DNA from 3 places in the Georgenia wutianyii genome. Region 3 is predicted to be linked to each of the others. Evidence: riboswitches for the same ligand, from Rfam matches in the RefSeq annotation. Region 3 holds a riboswitch; each other region holds the start of a gene.
What was found. Region 3 has a riboswitch for S-adenosylmethionine ahead of FE251_RS05465 (LLM class oxidoreductase). Riboswitches for the same ligand answer to the same signal wherever they lie in the genome.

Region 1 (4,734 bases), 830 kb from region 3:
GGACGTCGGCGCTCGTCACGCCCTCGATGCCGGTGAGCTCCGAGCTCATCCGCGCGGTCTCGGCGTCGAGGTCGGGCGTGGGGGACGACGACGGCGCAGCCCCGCCGCCCCCGCCGCCGCACGCGGTCGCGAGCAGGACGAGGGCGACGACGGCGCAGCCCGCCACCCGCCTCACCGGTGCTCCTGCGCGATGTCGAACTGGAACACGTGCGCCTCGCCGCCGCGCACGTGGGAGAACTGCTCCTGCAGCGGGCCGAGCGCGAGCTGCAGGGCGGGGTCGTGGGCGGCCTGCTCGTCGACCAGCGCGCCGGTCTCGGCGTAGAGCGAGCCGTGGTGGGCGGAGAACGGGTCGCCCGCCGTCACGTGGCTGTGCCCGTCGACGTCGCGCACGACGGTCGTCCAGTTCGGGCCTGCCGGGTTGGGGTTGCCGTCGAGGTGGTGGACCGGGTCCTGGGCGTGCTCGAGGCTGATGACGGTGACGGAGTCGGGCACGGCCATGTTCGCCACGGGGGACCCGCCGGTGACGACGGTCGTGACGTTGAGGCCGTTGCCCGGGTCGGCCGCGAGCGAGGCCGCGACGATCCCGCCCTGGCTGTGTCCCGCGAGGGTGACCGGCTGGGCGGCGAGCTCGGAGAGCGGGACACCCGTGCTCGCCGCGAGCTCGGCCCGGGCCTGGGCGAGCGCCTCGAGGACGCCCTGCTCCATCGCCGTGGCGTGCGAGCCGGCCATGAGGTGGAGGTTCGTCGCGAGGTTCGAGGGGTTGGACCCGGACTCCGCGGCCCAGTCCTGGGTGCCGGGGATCTCCACGATCCACGTGTGGCCGCCCGCGCCGTCGGGCACGGCGGTGACGCGCACCTCGGAGGTCGCGCCGTCGCCCAGGCCGGAGATGTTGTCGAAGAGGGCCGAGAGGCTGTCGGCGGCCGTCGCGTCCAGCGCCGCCTGCCAGGACTCGGGCGTGGGGTAGCGGGGGTCGTGCGGCTCGGGGGTGACGACGGGCGTGCCGTCGGCCAGCAGCCCCAGCAGGCCGCCGCCGGCGATGACCGCGGCGACCACCTGCTCGTAGGTGAGCGGGACGGACGTGAACGTCCACGGCGTCAGCGCACCGAGGACGAGCGGGACCTGGGTGCCCAGCACCCACGGCAACCCGGAGATGATCGAGTCCGTGGCCCACGGGTGGTCGTACAGCTCCGCGAGGACGGCGCCCGCCGGGTCCTCGCCCACCTCGTCGATCCAGGCCGCGAAGGCATCGGGCGTGAGGGCGTCGGCCATCGGGTCGGGCAGCACGTCGAGAAGGAGGGAGGTGAGGGCGATCCCGCCGGCGCCGAGCAGCCCGGCGTTGACGAGCACGACCCCGGTGGCGGTGTCGCGCAGCTCGGCGAGCCGGGCGAGTGCGGCGTCGGTCTCCTCGTAGGCGGTCGCGGCGCCGCGCAGGAAGACGGCAGCGGCCTCGTACTCCAGTGCGACCCAGATGAGCCCCTCGGGCGGGAGCTGGGCCTGGGCGACCTCCCCGAGGACCCGCGCTCCGGTGACCGGTGAGAGGACCTGGGACCCGAGCACGGCGTCGTGCACCGCGACCTCGGCGACCTGCGTGGCGAGGCTGCGGGCGACGTCGCCCTTGGTGTCCAGGACGTCGGCGGTGGCCCGCATGTCGGCGACGCGCGCGAGAACCCCGGTCGCGCCCCCACCGACCGTGAGGGACTCCGTCACAGGACCTCCTCGGCGTGGAGCAGACCGGTGAGGGCGGAGAGCAGCTCCTGGCGGACCTGGCCGAGGTCCGAGCGGCGCAGGGTCACCGCGTGGGAGCTGGCGTCGACGAGCTCCACGACGTCGGCCTCGGTCCACAGCCACACCCCGCGGAAGGCGAGCGCCTCGGCGCCGCGCAGCCGGACCGCGCTCACCGAGGCGCCGCCGGTGACGTCGCCGGCCAGCGAGCCGAGGACCGACAGGGCGGAGGTCGGCAGGCCCGCGAGGTGGGCGGCGACGTCCTGCCGCCCGGAACGCATCGCCCGGGCGATCGCGGCCGACTGGGGCCAGCCCACGCGCACGGGCGAGCGGTGCTCGGGGCCGAAGGAGGCGGTCGGGCCGGGCAGCGCCCGCACGACCTCGTTGAGCAGGCCACCGGCCGCGGAGAGCGAGACCTCGACGACGGGCTCCTGCTCGAGCACCGCCTCACCGCCGGTGACCCCCGCCTGCCGGCGGCGGCGGGACAGGGCTGCCGTGCGGCCGGCGCTCCACGCGACGGCCTGGTTGACGACGACGTCACCGGCCCAGGAGGCGACGTCGACCCGCACCTCGGACTCCAGGAGCTGGAGCATGCCGAGGACGCACGGCGGGGTGAGGGCGGTGACGGTGTCCTCCGCCGGGACGTGGCTGGCCAGGCCGCGCAGCTGGAGGCCTGCCCAGGCGCGCGCCCGCTGCTCGTCGGTGAGCGGGGTGTCGGGGTCCAGGCCGAAGGACTCGGGCTCGAACCCGGCCGGCGTGCCGGCGCCGGGGGCGTGGGAGAGCAGCGCGGAGCGCAGCACGGTCCACTCCGCGACGTCGAGCCGGAAGCGCGCAACCTTGCTGTGCGCCTGGCGCCGAGCGCGCTGGACGGTCTGTGCAGACATGGCGACCACCTTTCTCACCGGGCCGCACGGGGCGCCGGTGCCCCCGCGGTCATCCTCGCCTCGGGGGTGCGGCCCTGACCATGGGGAGAACTGCCCATGCCGCGCGCCACCCCGTCCCACGGAGGCCGGGCTGTCGCCCTTCTCGGTCCACCTGGTGGGACCGGCCAGGTGGCCGCCCGCGCCCGCCCCGGCCCTCTGGCTAGCATCGGGTCGACCCATCCAGAGCAGCCGAGAGACCTGGCTCGACGACGCTGCAGCAACCCGGTCCACGGGTGCTCCCGCCAGGAACGATGGAGGAGCCATGGCCACCGACCCCGCCCGCCCCGCCTGTCCCGGCCCCGGCGGCTACCCGGACCCCGACCCGGCCTGGGGACCGGCGACGCGCGCCGTCCACGCCGGGCACGCGCGCACCGGCTTCCAGGAGACCTCGGAGGCGCTGTTCCTCACCCAGGGCTTCGTCTACGACGGCGCCGCGGACGCCGAGGCGGCCTTCGAAGGCACCCTCGACCGGTTCACCTACGCGCGCTACGAGAACCCGACGGTCTCGACGTTCGAGGAGCGGCTGCGCGCACTGGAGGGGGCCGAGGCGTGCCTGGCGACCGCCTCGGGCATGTCCGCGGTCTTCTCCACCCTCGCCGCCCTCGTGCGCAGCGGGTCGCGCATCGTCGCCGGCCGCGCCCTGTTCGGCTCGACCGTGACGGTCTTCGAGGACCTCCTCGCCCGCTGGGGCGTGGTCACCGACTACGTCGACGCCCACGACCTCGCCGACTGGCGGCGGGCCCTGGCCACGCCGGCCGACGTCGTCTTCTTCGAGACACCGTCCAATCCGATGCAGGACGTCGTCGACGTCGCCGCGGTGAGCGCGCTCGCCCACGCCGCGGGAGCGACGGTCGTCGTCGACAACGTCCTGGCCACCCCGGTGCTCCAGCGGGTGCTGCCCCAGGGCGCCGACGTCGTCGTCTACTCGGCGACCAAGCACATCGACGGGCAGGGTCGGACGATGGGGGGCGCGGTGCTCGGCAGCCGCGAGTTCGTCCACGGGCCGCTGCGGCTCGTGCTGCGCAACACCGGGCCCACGCTCAGCCCGTTCAACGCGTGGGTGCTGCTCAAGGGCCTGGAGACGCTGCCGCTGCGGGTGCGCGCGCAGAGCGCCGCGGCCCTCGAGCTCGCCCGGTGGCTGGAGACCCGGCCCGGCATCGGCCGCGTCCACTACCCCTTCCTCGACTCCCACCCGCAGGCGGCGCTCGCCCGCGCCCAGATGAGCGGCGGCGGCACGGTGGTGACGTTCGACCTCGTCGTCGACGGCCGTCCGGCGGGCCGGGCCGAGGCGTTCGCGTTCCTCGACGCCCTGCGACTCGTGCTCATCTCCAACAACCTCGGGGACACGAAGTCGCTGGTCACCCACCCGGCGACGACGACGCACCGGCGGCTCGGTCCCGACGGGCGTGCCCGGGTGGGGATCAGCGACGCGACCGTGCGGCTGTCGGTGGGGCTGGAGGAGGTCGCCGACCTGCGCGCCGACCTCGACCAGGCGCTCGCCGCGGTGCGCGCCGTGCGCCGGCCGGCGGCCTGAGGCGGGTCAGCCGGCCGGCCGGGTGCGCCGCACCCAGCGGGCCATCCGCCACATCGCCACGGCCGCCATCGCCTCGAGCACGGGGTTGAGCACGCCGGGGGCGGGCACGGGGCCACGCAGGTGGGCGTCGTAGGTCCACGTCACGCGTGACCGGCCGCCCGCGGCGGGGGACACGGTGATCGTCGAGGTCCCCAGGAGCACGGGCCCGAGCTTGCGCAGGACGAGCTCGTGGGGTGGGTCGGCGCGCGCGACCTGCATCCGGTCGACGAACACCCCCGCGGTGCGCGCGAGGACGACGTCGCCGGTCCGGGCCGGGCCCGGGGGCGCCGCGACGTGGGTGAGCGGGATCCACCGGTCGTGCCGGCCGAGCGTGGCGACGAGCCGGAACGCGCGGTCGGGCGGGACGTCGAGCACGCGCGAGGCCATGGCCGGGACTGTAGTGGGCGCGGGCGTCCGCAGCCCGGGGTGGTGCCCGCATGACGTGCCCGCGCCCGGGCGCGGGTAGGCTAGCCCGTGCCCCGCCCTCGTAGCTCAGGGGATAGAGCACCGCTCTCC
Region 2 (7,038 bases), 970 kb from region 3:
GACGGGGACTCGACCCCCGTCTTCACTCGACAGGTCCGCCTGTGGGACGTCCACGGCGCCGGTCTGCTGCAGGGCGGCACGGGCAAGGGCGCGTTCGCCAGCGCGTCGAGCCCGGCGCTGCCCGGCGGCTTTGGGCCCATCCCGCTGGCACCGGTCATCGTCCGGATGCAGCCGGGACGTCGTCTCCTCGTGTGGATGTGGTCGTGGCAGATCTCCAACCGGGTGGACGCCACGCTCGCGCTGCTGTCCACGCACGTGCCGGCGGTGCAGCTGTGCGGGTCTCCTCCCTTGGTCATCCACTAGAGCGTCTGTCCCGCGCGCCGTCGGGGAGCAGCCTCGCGCTCCCCGACGACGCGCCGGCCGGCCTCAACCGATCCGCAACCAGGTCCCGGCCAGGCCCTGCTGTGCCTGTCCCGGCACGGAGTAGTCACACACCCCATCCGCGAAGACCTCGGTCAGCCGCGCCCACTCGGCGTCGGTGAACTCCACCCCGTAGTCCTCACGCCGAGGCTCACGGGTCTGGCACTTGATGACGTCGGCCTGCACGCTCTCCCCGGCCACCTCACGCGGGAAGCTGGCCGAGGGGTAGAGCTGCTCGCACTCGGTCGCCGGGTCGCGGTCGAGCGGCTCGGCGATGAACGTCGGGCTCGCGTCGCGCGTCATGCAGCCCTCGACGAGCGCTGCGGGCCGGGTCTCGCCGATCTCCTCCAGCGTCGGCCGCTCGTCGCCCGCCACGTCGAGCTGGGAGAGCCAGGCGTCCATCTGGGTGACGGCGTGGCGCAGCAGCGGGCTGGCGGTGCTGAACCCGCCGTAGCGGTTGTCCTCGAGCAGGCTCACGTGGTTGACCACGCTGCCGTTGACCTCACGCAGCCGCTCGCGCATGGAGTTGGAGTGGTAGCGGACGTGGATGTCCCCGTTCGGCAGGTCGTCGCTGTAGGCGCGGTAGTCGATGATCGGCGTGCTCGCCAGCCCGCCGCCGCCGCTGGTGAGCCGCCCGGTGCGGTAGGCCGCCTCGACGGCCGGCATGTCGGCCTCGGAGCGCTCGGCGCGGAACTTGCCGTCGTGGTCGTACCCGCCGACCTGCTCGTTGAGGTCGAGGAACTGCTCGGGCGTGATGACACCGTCCTCCAGGGCCTGCAGCCCGTACTGGATGCCCTCGTTGTCCAGCGGCCGCAGCGCGAACCCGGTCTCGGGGTCGCGTCCGTAGGCGTTGACGGTGTGGTCGTAGACGTCGCAGCGCGCCCCGCCGGGGTTGTCGGTCGGGTGGTAGCGCAGCTCAACGGGCAGCACGCTGGGGCAGAACGCCGTCGGGTCGATCCGCTGGGCGCCGCCCGCGACGTTCGGCATGGTCGCGAGGTTGGCGAAGCCGGTGACGGCGCGCTTCTGCTCGTCGGTCCACGCGAGCGCGGGGTCGGTGAAGTAGTTGTTGAGCAGCCGGGCGTCGGTGATGAAGTTGACGGTGCCGAACCCGACCTCGGGGAAGGAGCAGCCCACGACGATCCCGTCGAAGATGCCCGGGTAGTTGTCGGCCGTCTGGTGGGCCTGGTAGCTGCCGCCCGAGCAGCCGAACCCGATGGTGAAGTCTTCGCGCCCGTAGACCTCGATGAACTTCTCCTTGGTCATCGCGGCCGTCTCCGAGGCGAGCAGGTCGCTGCAGTTCTGCCCGAAGACGTTGAGGCTCGAGGAGACGACGGCGTACCCCTGGCCGAGCATCCACGCGTCGGTCACCCCGCCGGTCGTCTCGCCCTGGCGGAACCAGCCGCCGGTGCAGCCGCCGCCGAGGGTGTAGATCGCCCGTCCGTTCCAGCCCTTGGGTCGGTGCGCGGGGGAGGGGTCCTTCTCGCGGAGCGGGTCGTGCAGCACCGTGTGCTGGTAGATCCCGCGGTTGGCGGTGCCGGTCTCCATCCGGACGATGAACGGGACGCGCTCGCCGTCCGACGTCGTCGTGCGGGCGAGGTCGGCGGGGTAGCGGCGCGCGTCCACCGGCCACGGCACGTACTCACCGCCCGTGGTCCGGTAGAAGTGGTCGACGCGGGTGGTCGTCGAGCAGTTCTCGTCGAGCGCCGCGCCGAGGTTGCCCCCGATCACCGGGAGCGTGAAGTCCTGCGTCTGGCAGATGAACGGCTGCTCGTGCGGGCCGGAGAACAGCGGGCCCTCGGCGGGGTGGTTGACCACCTCGACGCTCGCCTCCCGCCCGCGCGGTGCGGAGGCCGTGATCGTCTGCGCGCCGAGCTCGAGCCCGTCGACGACGCCGACGAGCGTGCGCCGGTCGCCGGACCACTCGAGGTCGACGTCGCGGCGCTCTCCGTCCACCGAGATCCGCACGTGCGGTGGCGCAACTCCCGGCGGCGCCGAGATCTCGATCAGCGCGTCACCGCCGCTGACGAACTCCGGCAGGCTGGAGACCACCTCGATCTCCAGCGCACGCAGCGGCGGACCGTCGCGGCCTTCCGGCGGGTCGGCGTGGGCTGCGGCCGGCAGACCGGCCAGGACGAGTGCGGCAAGGACCGCATGGGCTGACTTCATCGTTGAACCCCCCGGTTTCATGTGCTTCCCTCATCGGAACCCAGCCTTCGCCCGCGGCGGCCGTCCTGGCCGCCGGGGCGGGCTGAGACCCGGATGCTATCGGCCGGGGCCGACACGGCGAGCCGGGGGAGCCGCGTCAGGTCGCGATGACCCCGTGGCCGGTGCCGAGGTGCGTGACGATGACGCCGGGCGCGGAGCGTGCCGGGACGGACGGGACCGGGCCCGCGCCGTCGTGCACGAGCATGTTGACGACGACGCGCCCGACGGCGAGGGCGTGCCACCGCTCGTTGACCATGACGGTGGTGCCGGGCGGGCACATGACCGACAGGTCGTGGTGGTGCCACACGGCGCACGACCCCTCGCCGCCGGGGTGGTCGACGACGGCGACGTTGCCCTCGTCGACCGAACGGACGACGCCGTCGCGCCACCCCTCCGGCGCGCTCTGGACCTTCCCGGTGTGGATGTGGTGCATGAGGTGCCCGGGGCTGTAGCTGCGGCAGCAGGCGCCGACGGTGCACGGGGCAGGGGTGGTCAAGGTGTCTCCTCGTCTCGCTCTTCCCACGCCGGTCGGCGCGGGCGGGTCTTCCTCCGGGGGCACCGTGCGCGGGGCGCGGTTGCCGGACCAGCACGCCGGAGGGCGTGGCGCTGGTCCTCGTGACCTGGGCAGGACGGTAGCGGCAGGCACCGACATCGCCCGGCGCCGGCTCCGAGTGGCGGACCTCCGAGTGATGCGCCAAGGTCTGCACTACTCCCGTAGACGACTGCGGGCCCACCTGCTCTGACACCGAAGGAATATCCCCCCATGCGCCGCAAGCACGTCGTGTTCCTCTCCACCCTCGCCCTTGCCACGATCGGCCTCACCGGCTGCGGCGACGACTCGGCCGACGGTGAGGCCACCGAGCCCACGACGGCGGCCGAGGAGACGACGACGCCGGAGCAGCCGACGACCCCGGAGCCGGAGGAGACGACCCCGGCCGAGGAGGACACCGCCGAGAGCGAGACCGACAGTGCCGCGGGCGCCGACCTCGGCGCGAGCGACCCCGGCCCGGCCGCCGAGGGCGCGGTCATCCCCGCCGAGGCCCTGGCCACGCCCCCGCAGGCCATCGGTCCCTACACGCTCGACGAGTCCACCGGCCCCGCCCGCATGTACAACGACGAGAGCTTCACCGTGATGATCGCCGTCGACAGCAACGTGCTCAGCTCGCCGTACGAGTCGCTGGTGGAGTACATCGAGACCGACAACACGGCCGCCGGCACCGGGAGCTGTGGCACCAACGAGTCGGGTAGCTCGATCACCTGCTACCAGCGCACGGCCGACGGCGTCATCACCGTCACCGCGACCCCCGAGCAGATCAGCCTCGAGGACATGGTGGTGTTCGTGAACCACTACGCCGACCAGGCCGGCGCGGCCTGACACGGGAGCGCTCCTACCCGGCGCGGCTGCGTCTCCCGGGTAGGAGCGCCCCGGAGACCACCGCGCCGAGGACCAGCAGCCCCGCGCACCACCACATCGCCCGCGCGTAGCCCGCGCCGAAGGGGTCGGCCGCGAGCTCGCCGTCGAGCCCGACGAGCGCCGGGAGTGCGGCCACCGCGAGCAGCCCCGCGGCGCGGGCGACGGCGTTGTTGACGCCGCTGGCCAGTCCCACGTGCTCGGCGGGCGCGGCGGCGAGGACGGTGGCCGTCAGCGGCGTGACGAGCAGGGTGATGCCCGCGCCGAAGACGAGGACGCCGGGCAGGACGTCGGTGAGGTACGCGGCGTCGTCGGGGATTCCGGCGAGCAGCGCGACACCGACGGCGGCCAGGGCAGGGCCGAGCGTCATGAGCGGCCTGGCGCCGGTGCGCGTGAGGAGGGTGCCGACGCGCGGGGAGAAGACGAGCAGGAGCAGTGTGAACGGGATCGTCGCGGCCCCGGCGGCGAGCGGGCCGTACCCGGCGACCACCTGGAGCTGGAGGACGAGGAAGAACGTCACGGCGGTGAGCGCCGCGTAGATGAGGAAGGTCGCGACGTTGACCACCGAGAACGTCCGGTCGGCGAACATCCCCAGCGGCACCATCGGGTGTGCGGAGCGGGCCTCGACGACGACGAAGACGACGGCGGCCACCGCGCCCACCACGGCCGCGGGCCACGCGCCCTGGGTGAGCGCCACGGTGATCCCACCGAGCGCGAGGACGCCCAGTGCCGCGCCGGGCACGTCGAAGCGTCCCTGCCCGGCCGCCGGCACCGACTCCGGCACCCGCAGCACCGCGATCGCGATGACGACGGCCGCCACCGGCACGTTGACGAAGAAGACCCAGCGCCACGAGAGCGTCTCCACCAGCCAGCCGCCGAGCAGCGGCCCGACGGCGCCGGCCACGCCCGACCACGCCGACCAGTAGCCGATGGCGCGGGCCCGGTCCTCCTCGGCGATGAGGGACTGGATGAGGGCGAGGCTGCCCGGCGTCAGCAGCGCCGCCCCGACGCCCTGCAGCCCGCGCGCCGCGACGAGCTGCTCGACCCCCTGCGCCAGCCCGCACACGACCGACGCGAGCCCGAACCACGCGATCCCGACGACGAACACCCGACGCCGCCCCAGCCGGTCCCCGAGGGAGCCGCCGACGAGGATGAGCGAGGCGAGGGCGAACATGTAGGCGTTGACCACCCACTGCAGGTCGGTGAGCGTGGCGTCGAGGTCGAGCGCGATGGGACGCAGCGCGACGTTGACGACGCTGCCGTCGAGGAAGGCGATCGCCGACGCGAGCGTCGCGGCGAGCACCACCCAGCGGCCCCGCGCCGAGCGGAGCGGCAGGCTCTCCATCGCCCCATGGTCCCCCCGCGCTGGAGCAGGAGCGCGGACAAATGAGTTTCGCCGAAGAATGAGAGGCGGAAGAACTTGACGCACCTGGGTGGTCGCGGGACAGTGGCACCTGGTCCCGGCCAGGCCGGGAGGCGTGCGAGCGGCGTCGGAGCCGCCTGACGGGGAGGTCAGCATGAAGGTCCACAGGTCACCGGTCCGGGCTGCGGCGGTGCTCGCAGCGGTGGGTCTCGCGCTCGCCGCCTGCTCCGGTGGAAGCGACGACGGCGGGTCGACCGGCGACGGCGGGGGCGAGACCCTCGTCGTCGGCGTCACCTCCGACCCGGACACCCTCTTCCCGTGGAAGGCCACCCAGTTCCAGGCCATCGACGTCCTCACCAACCTCTACGGCACGCTCACCGAGCTCGACGCCGACCTCGAGGTGGTCCCCGGCCTCGCCGAGGAGTGGGAGGTCTCCGAGGACGGCCTCACCATGACGTTCACGCTCCGTGAGGGCGTGACCTTCCACGACGGCTCGGAGCTCGACTCCGCCGACGTCGTCCACTCCCTTGAGTCGGTCATGGCCGAGGAGACCGCCGCCGTCGCCGCCGCGACCCTCGGCTCCGTCGAGTCCGTCGAGGCGCCCGACGCCCGCACGGTCGTCCTCACCCTGTCCGCGCCGGACTCCTCGGTCCTCGCCGGCCTGGCGAGCGTCAACCTCGCGATCCTCTCCTCGGAGGACACCGAGGAGACGCTCACCACCGCCGCCAACGGCACCGGGCCCTTCGAGCTCGGCGAGCGCGTCCCGAACCAGTCACTCACCGTGACGTCGTTCGCCGACTACTGGGGCGGCGCGCCCGAGATCGACGCCGTCGAGTTCCGCGTCATCCCCGACGAGACGTCGATCGTCTCGGCGCTGCAGTCCGGCAACGTCCACCTCGCCGTCTTCGACGACCCGCTCGTCGCCCAGAGCGCCGAGAGCGGCAGCGTCGAGATCACCGAGACGCCGCAGCTCGCCTACCACGCGCTCCAGCTCAACGCCCGGCAGGCGCCGCTCGACGACGTCAACGTGCGCCTGGCGATCCAGTGCGCGATCGACCGGCAGGAGGTCCTCGACACCGCCGCGCAGGGCGCCGGCGAGGTCGTCGGACCGATCACGTCCCCGGCCTACCTCTCCGACCCGGACGCCCGCCCCTGCCCCGAGCGGGACTACGACCAGGCTCGCGCGTACCTCGCCGAGGCCGGCTACCCCGACGGCCTCGAGCTCGACGTCATCGTCTCCCAGGGCGAGTACGCCACCTCGGTCAACGAGGCGCAGAACATCCAGGCCCAGCTCGCCGAGGCCGGCATCACCGTCAACCTCGAGGTCCTCGAGATCGGCGCCTACGTCGACCGGTGGGTGGCCGCGGACTTCACCGCCGCCGTCGCCCTCAACGGCGGGCGGCCCGACCCCGAGGGCATGTACGGGCGCTACTTCCCCTCGACGGGCAACCTCAACCAGGTGGCCGGGTACAGCTCCGACACCCTCGACGAGCTCTTCGCCCGGGGCCGGCAGACCGCCGACCCGGAGGAGCGCCGCGCGATCTACGACGAGGTGTCCCGCGAGCTCGAGGACAACGCCGCGTGGGTCTGGCTCTTCAGCTCCTACGGCTTCACCGCCACCCAGTCCGGCGTCGAGGGCTTCGTCCCGATGGCGAACGGGTCGCTGCAGAGCCTGCGCGAGACCACCCTCGGCTGACCG
Region 3 (7,038 bases):
ATCATGCCCTTCGAAGTTCCGGTGTCCCTCATCCTCGGCGTCGTCGGCGCAGCCGTCTTCGTCGTCCTCGTCCTGCGGCAGCGACGCCGTGGTTAGCCTCATGCCCGCTCGGACCACCGCACCCGTCCCGGTCCCGGCCGTCCCCGCTCGGCGCCGCAGCTCGGGCCCGCTGCCGACCGCCCGCTCCCGGCGCCGGTACTGGCTCGTCGTCGCCGGGCTCGCCGGCCTCGCCCTCACCCTCGCCGTCGGCCTCGTCTGGTGGGACAACCCGATGCCCGCCGGCTCGGACGGCTTCTGGCGCATCGCCCAGCTACGGATGAAGAACGTCCTCGTCATGGCGATCGTCGCCTTCAGCCAGGCGATCGCCACGGTGAGCTTCCAGACGGTGACGAACAACCGGATCATCACGCCCTCGATCATGGGCTTCGAGTCCCTGTACATGGCGGTGCAGACGGCGGCGGTGTACTTCCTCGGCGCCGCGGGCGTCGTCGCCCTCACCGGCGTGCCCCAGTTCCTCCTCCAGGTCGGGCTCATGGTCGGCCTCGCGGTCGCCCTCTACAGCTGGCTGCTGTCGGGCAAGCACGCCAACCTCCACGTGATGCTCCTCATCGGCATCATCATCGGCGGCGGCCTCGGGTCGGTCTCGACCTTCATGCAGCGCCTGCTCACCCCGAGCGAGTTCGACGTGCTCACCGCCCGGCTCTTCGGCTCGGTCTCCAACGCCGACGCCGCCTACCTGCCGATCGCGGTCCCCGTCGTCCTCACCGCCGGGACCCTGCTGTGGCTGCGCGCCAGGCGGCTCAACGTCCTCGCCCTCGGACGCGACGCGACGACGGGCCTGGGCCTGAGCCACCGCGCCGAGCTGGTCAAGGTGCTCGTCCTCGTCGCCGTCCTCATGGCCGTGTCCACCGCGCTCGTCGGGCCGATGACGTTCTTCGGGTTCCTCGTCGCGACTCTCGCCTACCAGTTCGCCGACACCCACGACCACCGCCACGTCTTCCCCGTCGCCGTCCTCATCGGCTTCGTCGTCCTCGCCGGCGCGTACTTCGTCATGAACCACGTCTTCTACGCCCAGGGCGTCGTCTCGATCATCATCGAGCTCGTGGGCGGTGTCGTCTTCCTCGTCGTCATCCTGCGAAAGGGCCGCCTGTGATCACCCTGTCCGACGTCCGCAAGGACTACAGCAGCGAGGTCGTCATCGGGCCGGTCGACCTCACCATCCCCACCGGTGGCATCACCGCCCTCATCGGCCCCAACGGCGCCGGGAAGTCGACGCTGCTCACGATGATCGGCCGCCTCCTCGGGCTGGACGCCGGGACCATCGAGATCGCCGGCTACGACATCACGAGCACCGCCTCCAAGGACCTCGCCAAGATCGTGTCGGTGCTGCGCCAGGAGAACCACTTCGTCACCCGGCTCACCGTGCGCCAGCTCGTCGCCTTCGGCCGCTTCCCCTACTCCAAGGGCCGCCTCACCGCCGCCGACGAGGAGCTCGTCAGCCAGGCGATCGACTTCCTCGAGCTCGGCGACCTCGAGGACCGCTACCTCGACCAGCTCTCCGGTGGGCAGCGCCAGCGCGCCTACGTCGCCATGGTGCTGTGCCAGGACACCGAGTTCGTCCTCCTCGACGAGCCGCTCAACAACCTCGACATGCGCCACTCGGTCCAGATGATGCAGCACCTGCGCCGCGCCGCTGCCGAGCTGGGACGCACGATCGTCGTCGTCCTCCACGACATCAACTTCGCCAGCCACTACGCCGACCACATCTGCGCCGTCAAGGACGGGAAGATCGCGGAGTTCGGGACGTGCGAGTCGATCATGGACGACGACGTCCTCACCCGGGTCTTCGACACCCCGGTCCGGGTCATCCCCGGCCCGAACGGCCCGCTCGCCGTCTACTACTGAGGGCTCGCCGCGCGGAAGTCGGCTGTTGGAAGTCGGCTCTCGCGCGCAAGTCGGCTGTCGCGAGGTCATCACGGTGCCCGGCGGCGAGCTGGGCCGCGGCCGCGACTGCCTCTGAGCGCCACCGCGCGTGAGACCGCCGGGCGCGGGCGCGGTGTCACCCGCGCTCGGCCGTCTCACCCGCGGTCGGCCCCGGGGCGTGAGGCCGGAGGCGTCAGGCGCGGCGGCGCGGCGGTGGGCGGGGAGGACAGGGTGGGGACCCGTCGAGCCGCGTCTTGGGGGGTGAGACGGGGTGGTTGACACGCGGAACGTGGCGCGACTAGCGTCTGCGCCAGGTTCAGAGCACCAGTGCGCGCCTCGAGCGCGCTAAGCCCCGGCTTGCTGGTCGGCAACCCGCCACGTGCGGTGGGTGCCCCGGGTGATGACCTGGCCCCGCGACGAGCGCGGGGCAACGCGGCGCACCGACAGGTGCCGAGCACGAAGGAAGTACGGCGATGACCACGCACCAGAGCCCCCGGCCGATCACCAGCCGAAGCGGCGCCTCGATGTGCATGTGGGCTCGCCCCTGTATGTCCGCCTGAGACATACCCGCGATGCCTCGGCCCCGAGCCGGCGCATCACCCCTGGGCCAGCCCCGGCCGCCGGCGAGTGACACGCCGCGCGCCGGACCCGGCGGCCCAGCCCACTTCCTTCGGGCGCGTCACACGCGCCGCGAGCCGAAACGGTGACCCGTCATGTCCACTGCCTTCCTCCCCACCCGCACCACCGAGACCACCTCGACCACGGCGACCATCGCCCTCGACCTCTCCGGCCTCGGCGCCCCCGCCCACGACCGCGGCGCGGCCGCCGGGCTGCCCGCCGAGCAGGCCAACCTCGTGCGCCTCGCCTCCTACGCCCGTGCCGCGCACAAGGGCGGGGTCTCCTTCGTCACGCTCGGTGAGGACTTCCGCCTCCGGGCCGACGCCTCGCCGCGCGCCAACGCCTGGCTCGACCCCGTGATCGCCGCCCGCCGCATCAGCCCCAGCGCCGGCGGCACCGGGCTCGTCCCCAGCGTGCAGCTGGGCCGGGCGGACGCCGCCGTCGCCGCCGAGCTCGCCCAGTTCAACCGCAAGAGCGGCTCCTGGGCCGGCCTGCAGGTCTCCCGTGGGCGGGACGAGCGCGTCAGCGCGCTGCCGCAGCTCGGTGACCTGCTCGAGGACCTCATCCGCACCGCCGAGGCCCGCTCGAGCCAGCGGCCGACCGTCGTCCTGCCGCTGGAGCAGGAGGCCGAGCTGCCGGCCGTGGCCGAGCTCGCCGACGTCGTCCGGCTGCGCGAGGCGGACCTCGGGTGGGCGCGCGAGCTGCGTTTCGCCGTGCGCTCCGCGGCACGGGCCGCAGGGCGCCCGCCCGTCCGCGTCCTCGTCGACCTGCGCACCGTCATCGCAGCCGACTACGAGTCCGCCCGGGCGCGGGCCGACCTCCTCAGCGACATCGCCGGGGGCACCGGCTCCTGGGAGGGCGCGCTCGAGGCCGTCGGTACCGTCGGCGACGTCGTCACGACGATCGAGAAGTGGCTCGAGGCCGGCGCGGCGGACGGGTTCGTCGTCCTGCCCGGCTCGATCCCCGCGGACGTCACCCGCCTCATCCGGGGGATCATCCCGGCGCTGCAGGCCCGGGGCCTCGTCGCGACGTCCGGCGCCGAGGTCGGGCGCGTCCGGGACTGAGACGGCCGCGGGGTCTCGGGCGGCGCGGACCCCGCCTCACCCCTCGTGGCAGGATGGGGGCGCGGGCCCGTCCCGCCCGCGCCCGAGCCTGCGTGAGGAGTGCGATGGTCACCGAGGAGCCCCCGACCGGGAGCGTCGTCGTCGGTACCGACGGGTCGGCGAACGCCGAGCTCGCCGTCGACTGGGCGGCCCGCGAGGCCGCACGCCGCTCCGCCGGCCTCCACATCGTCTACGCCTTCCCGTGGGTGACCCACGCGCACGCCTGGGACTTCGCGCCTCCGCCCGAGGTGACCGAGACCGGTGAGCGCATCGTGTCGGCCGTCGTGGAGCGGGTGCTCGAGTCCCACCCCGGGCTCGAGGTCACCCGCGATGTGCTCGTCGAGTCCCCGGCGGAGGCGCTCGTCGAGGCGTCACGACGCGCGGTGGTCGTCGTCGTCGGCTCCGGCGGGCTGGGGGAGTCCGACGACGCGCTCATGGGGTCCGTCGCCCAGAAGGTCGCGGCCCACGCCGCCTGCGCCGTCGTCGTCGTGCGCGACGTGCCGCCCGGCGGGGACACGGCGCCCGTCGTCGTGGGCATGGACCCGGAGGAGGGGGCACCCGAGGCGATGGAGTACGCCTTCGAGGAGGCGGCCCGGCGCGGGACCGACCTCGTCGTCGTCCAGGCGAGCCAGGACGACCACGCCCTCCTCGAGGACATCCCCGTCCTCGGCGACCACTACCGCGAGGTGGCGCGACTGCACGCCGAGCACACCGCCGAGCGGCTCCAGACCTGGCGACGGCGCTTCCCCCACGTTCCCGCGGAGCTGCGCCTGGTCCACGAGCGACCGGTACGCGCCCTCGTCCACGCGGCGGCCGAGGCGAGCATCGTCGTCGTCGGCAGCCGGGGACGCGGTGGGCTCGCCGGCCTCCTCCTCGGCTCGGTGAGCCGGGGCGTGGCGAACCGGGCCCCGGTCGTCGCGGTCGTCCGCACCCGCCACGACGCCCACTGACCGTGGTCGCCGTCCTCACCGACTCCACCGCCTCCCTGCCCGGGAGCACCGCGGACGCGCTGGGGATCCGGGTCGTGCCGCTGCGCGTGCAGGTCGAGGGTGCCGACCGTCCCGACGACGCCGCGAGCCGGGAGGTGCTGGCCGCCCACCTGCGCGCCGGCGGGACGGCGACCACCTCCCAGCCCAGCCGCGCCGACCTCGCCGCGGCCATGGACGCCGCCCTCGACGACGGTGCGGGGGCGGTCGTCTGCCTCCACCTGTCCGCCGAGCTGTCCGGGACCGTCGACGCCGCCAGGGCGGCGGCGCAGGAGGTCACCGCCCGGCGCGGAGCGCCCGTGCACGTCGTCGACACCCGCACCGTGGCCGGGGGCACGGGGCTCGCCGCGGTCGCCGCCGCCGAGCGGGCCGCCGCCGGCGCCGACGCCGCACGCGTCCTCGCCGCCGCCCGCGAGGTCGCGGCCCGGTCCCACGTCCTGTTCATGGTGCCCGACCTCCACCACCTCGCCCGGGGCGGGCGGATCGGCCCCGCGCGCACCTACCTCGGCTCGGCGCTCGGGGTGCACCCGATCCTCACCCTGCGCGGCGGGCGCCTGGCAGTGGCCGAGACGGTGCGCGGCGGGGCACGCACCCGGCGTCGCCTCGTCGAGCTCGCCGTGCGGGCGGCGGGCGGACCCCGCGCGGCCACCCCGCGCGGCGACGGCGGCCCCGTCCGGGTGGCCGTCCACCACTTCGCCGCCGCCGAGGCCGCGGACGAGCTCGCCGGGGCGCTCGAGGAGCGCCTGGCGGAGACCGGGGCCGAGGTCGCGGGCGTGCTGCGCAGCGAGGTGACCGCCGTCGTCGGGGCGCACACCGGGCCGGGCGTGCTCGGCGTCGCGCTGGCCCCTGGGTAGCCGGGGCGACCGGCCGCAGGCGGCGCGGCTGCTCCCCAGCGCGACGTCGCGGCCACCTCCTCCCCGCTCGTCTCGAGGCGGGACCCGGGGGTGAGCAGGCCCTCCTACCGTCGGCCCATGCGTGCGACGCGGCGGGCCGGACCCGACTCCGCGGCCCGGCTCAGGGCCCTCACCCGCCGGGCCTACACGGCCACGGCCGGCCATCTCGACCTCGAGGAGGCCGGGCGCGAGTTCGACCGGATCGTCCACCCGCCGGCCGACGCCGGCGCCCACCGCGGGCCCCCGCGCCGCCGGTGGGCCGTCTCGGGCCGGGCGGTCCTCGTCGTCCTCCTCACGGTGGCGGTGCTCACCGGGGTCGTCCTCGCGCGGTCGGTCGTCCTCGGGCCGAGCGACGCCGTCCCGGTGCCGCAGCTGACGGCGACGGCCCCGGCCGGCGACCCGACACCACCGGTCGCGACACCACCCACCACCGGTCCACCCGACGCCGCGCCGGCCGCGGCGCCGACCGAGGGTGCCCCGGCGACGCCCGCGCCCGTCGTCGTCCACGTCGCGGGGGCGGTCGTCGAGGCCGGGCTGCGCACCCTGCCCGCGGGCGCACGGGTGGGGGACGCCGTCACCGCCGCGGGGGGCGCGCTGCCCGACGCCGAGCTCGCGGCCGTCAACCTCGCCCGCCCGCTCCTCGACGGGGAGCAGGTCTACGTCCCGCGGGTCGGCGAGGCGCCGCCCGGGGCGCCCGACGCGACCGGCGGTCCACCCGGGCCGGCCGGCACCGCGGAGGGGGTGGCCCCGGCCGAGGCGGTGGTGGACCTCAACACGGCCGACCTCGCCGCGCTCGACACGCTGCCCGGCGTCGGCCCGGCGATCGCCCAGCGGATCCTCGACTGGCGGGGCGCCAACGGGTCCTTCCACTCGGTCGACGAGCTCCTCGAGGTCCCGGGCATCGGCCCGGCCACCCTCGAGCGGCTGCGCCCCAAGGTCCGGGTGTGACGCTCGACCTGCGGCTCCTGCCCGCCGCGCTCGCCGCCTGGGCGGCGGCCTTCACCGGCGTCCTCCTCCCGCCCCTCGTCTCGGCCGGGGCCGCGGCCGTGCTCCTCGCGGGCGCGGCGCGTGCGGCATGGTCGCTGCGGGGCGGCCGAGGGAAGGGAGGCGCCCGCGCCGGGAGGGCGCCGTCGCGCGGACGCGCGGGCCGAGGACTGCCGGCCCGCGGACGGCACCGCGACCGTGCCGGTCCCACGCCGCAGGCGACCGCCGCCCTCGCGCTCGCCGTCGGTGCCCTCGTCCTCCTCTCGGGCGCGGCGCAGGTCCACGCCCGGGCGGGAGAGCTGCTCGACCGGCTGCTCGACGCCGGGGCGGTCGTCACCGTGCGCGGGCAGGTCACCGGGGACCCCGACGTCCTGCCGGTCACGCCCGAGCGCGGCGGCGGGGAGCGGGTGCGGGTACCCGTGCGCGCCGACCTCGTCGAGGGCCGCGGACTCGCCGCCCGCGCCCGGGCACCGCTGCTCGTCCTCGCCCCGCCCGCGTGGAGCGGCGTCGAGCTCGGCAGCCGCGTCCACG

Region 1: linked by a shared signal. The riboswitch ahead of FE251_RS01865 (O-succinylhomoserine sulfhydrylase) and the one ahead of FE251_RS05465 (LLM class oxidoreductase) in region 3 are both predicted to bind S-adenosylmethionine.
Region 2: linked by a shared signal. The riboswitch ahead of FE251_RS09695 (hypothetical protein) and the one ahead of FE251_RS05465 (LLM class oxidoreductase) in region 3 are both predicted to bind S-adenosylmethionine.

Annotation. Positions count from the first base shown of each region.
Region 1 is NZ_CP040899.1:394,457-399,190, forward strand. Features, by position in the region: gene FE251_RS01850 (hypothetical protein) at 1-175, opposite strand, end outside; gene FE251_RS01855 (alpha/beta hydrolase family protein) at 172-1,707, opposite strand; gene FE251_RS01860 (hypothetical protein) at 1,704-2,606, opposite strand; SAM riboswitch class I at 2,819-2,903, shown strand; gene FE251_RS01865 (O-succinylhomoserine sulfhydrylase) at 2,908-4,179, shown strand; gene FE251_RS01870 (SRPBCC family protein) at 4,186-4,605, opposite strand; tRNA gene FE251_RS01875 (tRNA-Arg) at 4,700-4,734, shown strand, end outside.
Region 2 is NZ_CP040899.1:2,187,674-2,194,711, reverse strand. Features, by position in the region: gene FE251_RS09705 (hypothetical protein) at 1-303, shown strand, start outside; gene FE251_RS09700 (DUF6351 family protein) at 367-2,526, opposite strand; gene FE251_RS09695 (hypothetical protein) at 2,663-3,061, opposite strand; SAM riboswitch class IV at 3,073-3,186, opposite strand; gene FE251_RS09690 (hypothetical protein) at 3,329-3,940, shown strand; gene FE251_RS09685 (MFS transporter) at 3,954-5,321, opposite strand; gene FE251_RS09680 (ABC transporter substrate-binding protein) at 5,494-7,035, shown strand.
Region 3 is NZ_CP040899.1:1,219,557-1,226,594, forward strand. Features, by position in the region: gene FE251_RS05450 (ABC transporter permease) at 1-96, shown strand, start outside; gene FE251_RS05455 (iron chelate uptake ABC transporter family permease subunit) at 101-1,153, shown strand; gene FE251_RS05460 (iron ABC transporter ATP-binding protein) at 1,150-1,905, shown strand; SAM riboswitch class IV at 2,237-2,362, shown strand; gene FE251_RS05465 (LLM class oxidoreductase) at 2,637-3,605, shown strand; gene FE251_RS05470 (universal stress protein) at 3,710-4,594, shown strand; gene FE251_RS05475 (DegV family protein) at 4,597-5,484, shown strand; gene FE251_RS05480 (ComEA family DNA-binding protein) at 5,602-6,471, shown strand; gene FE251_RS05485 (ComEC/Rec2 family competence protein) at 6,468-7,038, shown strand, end outside.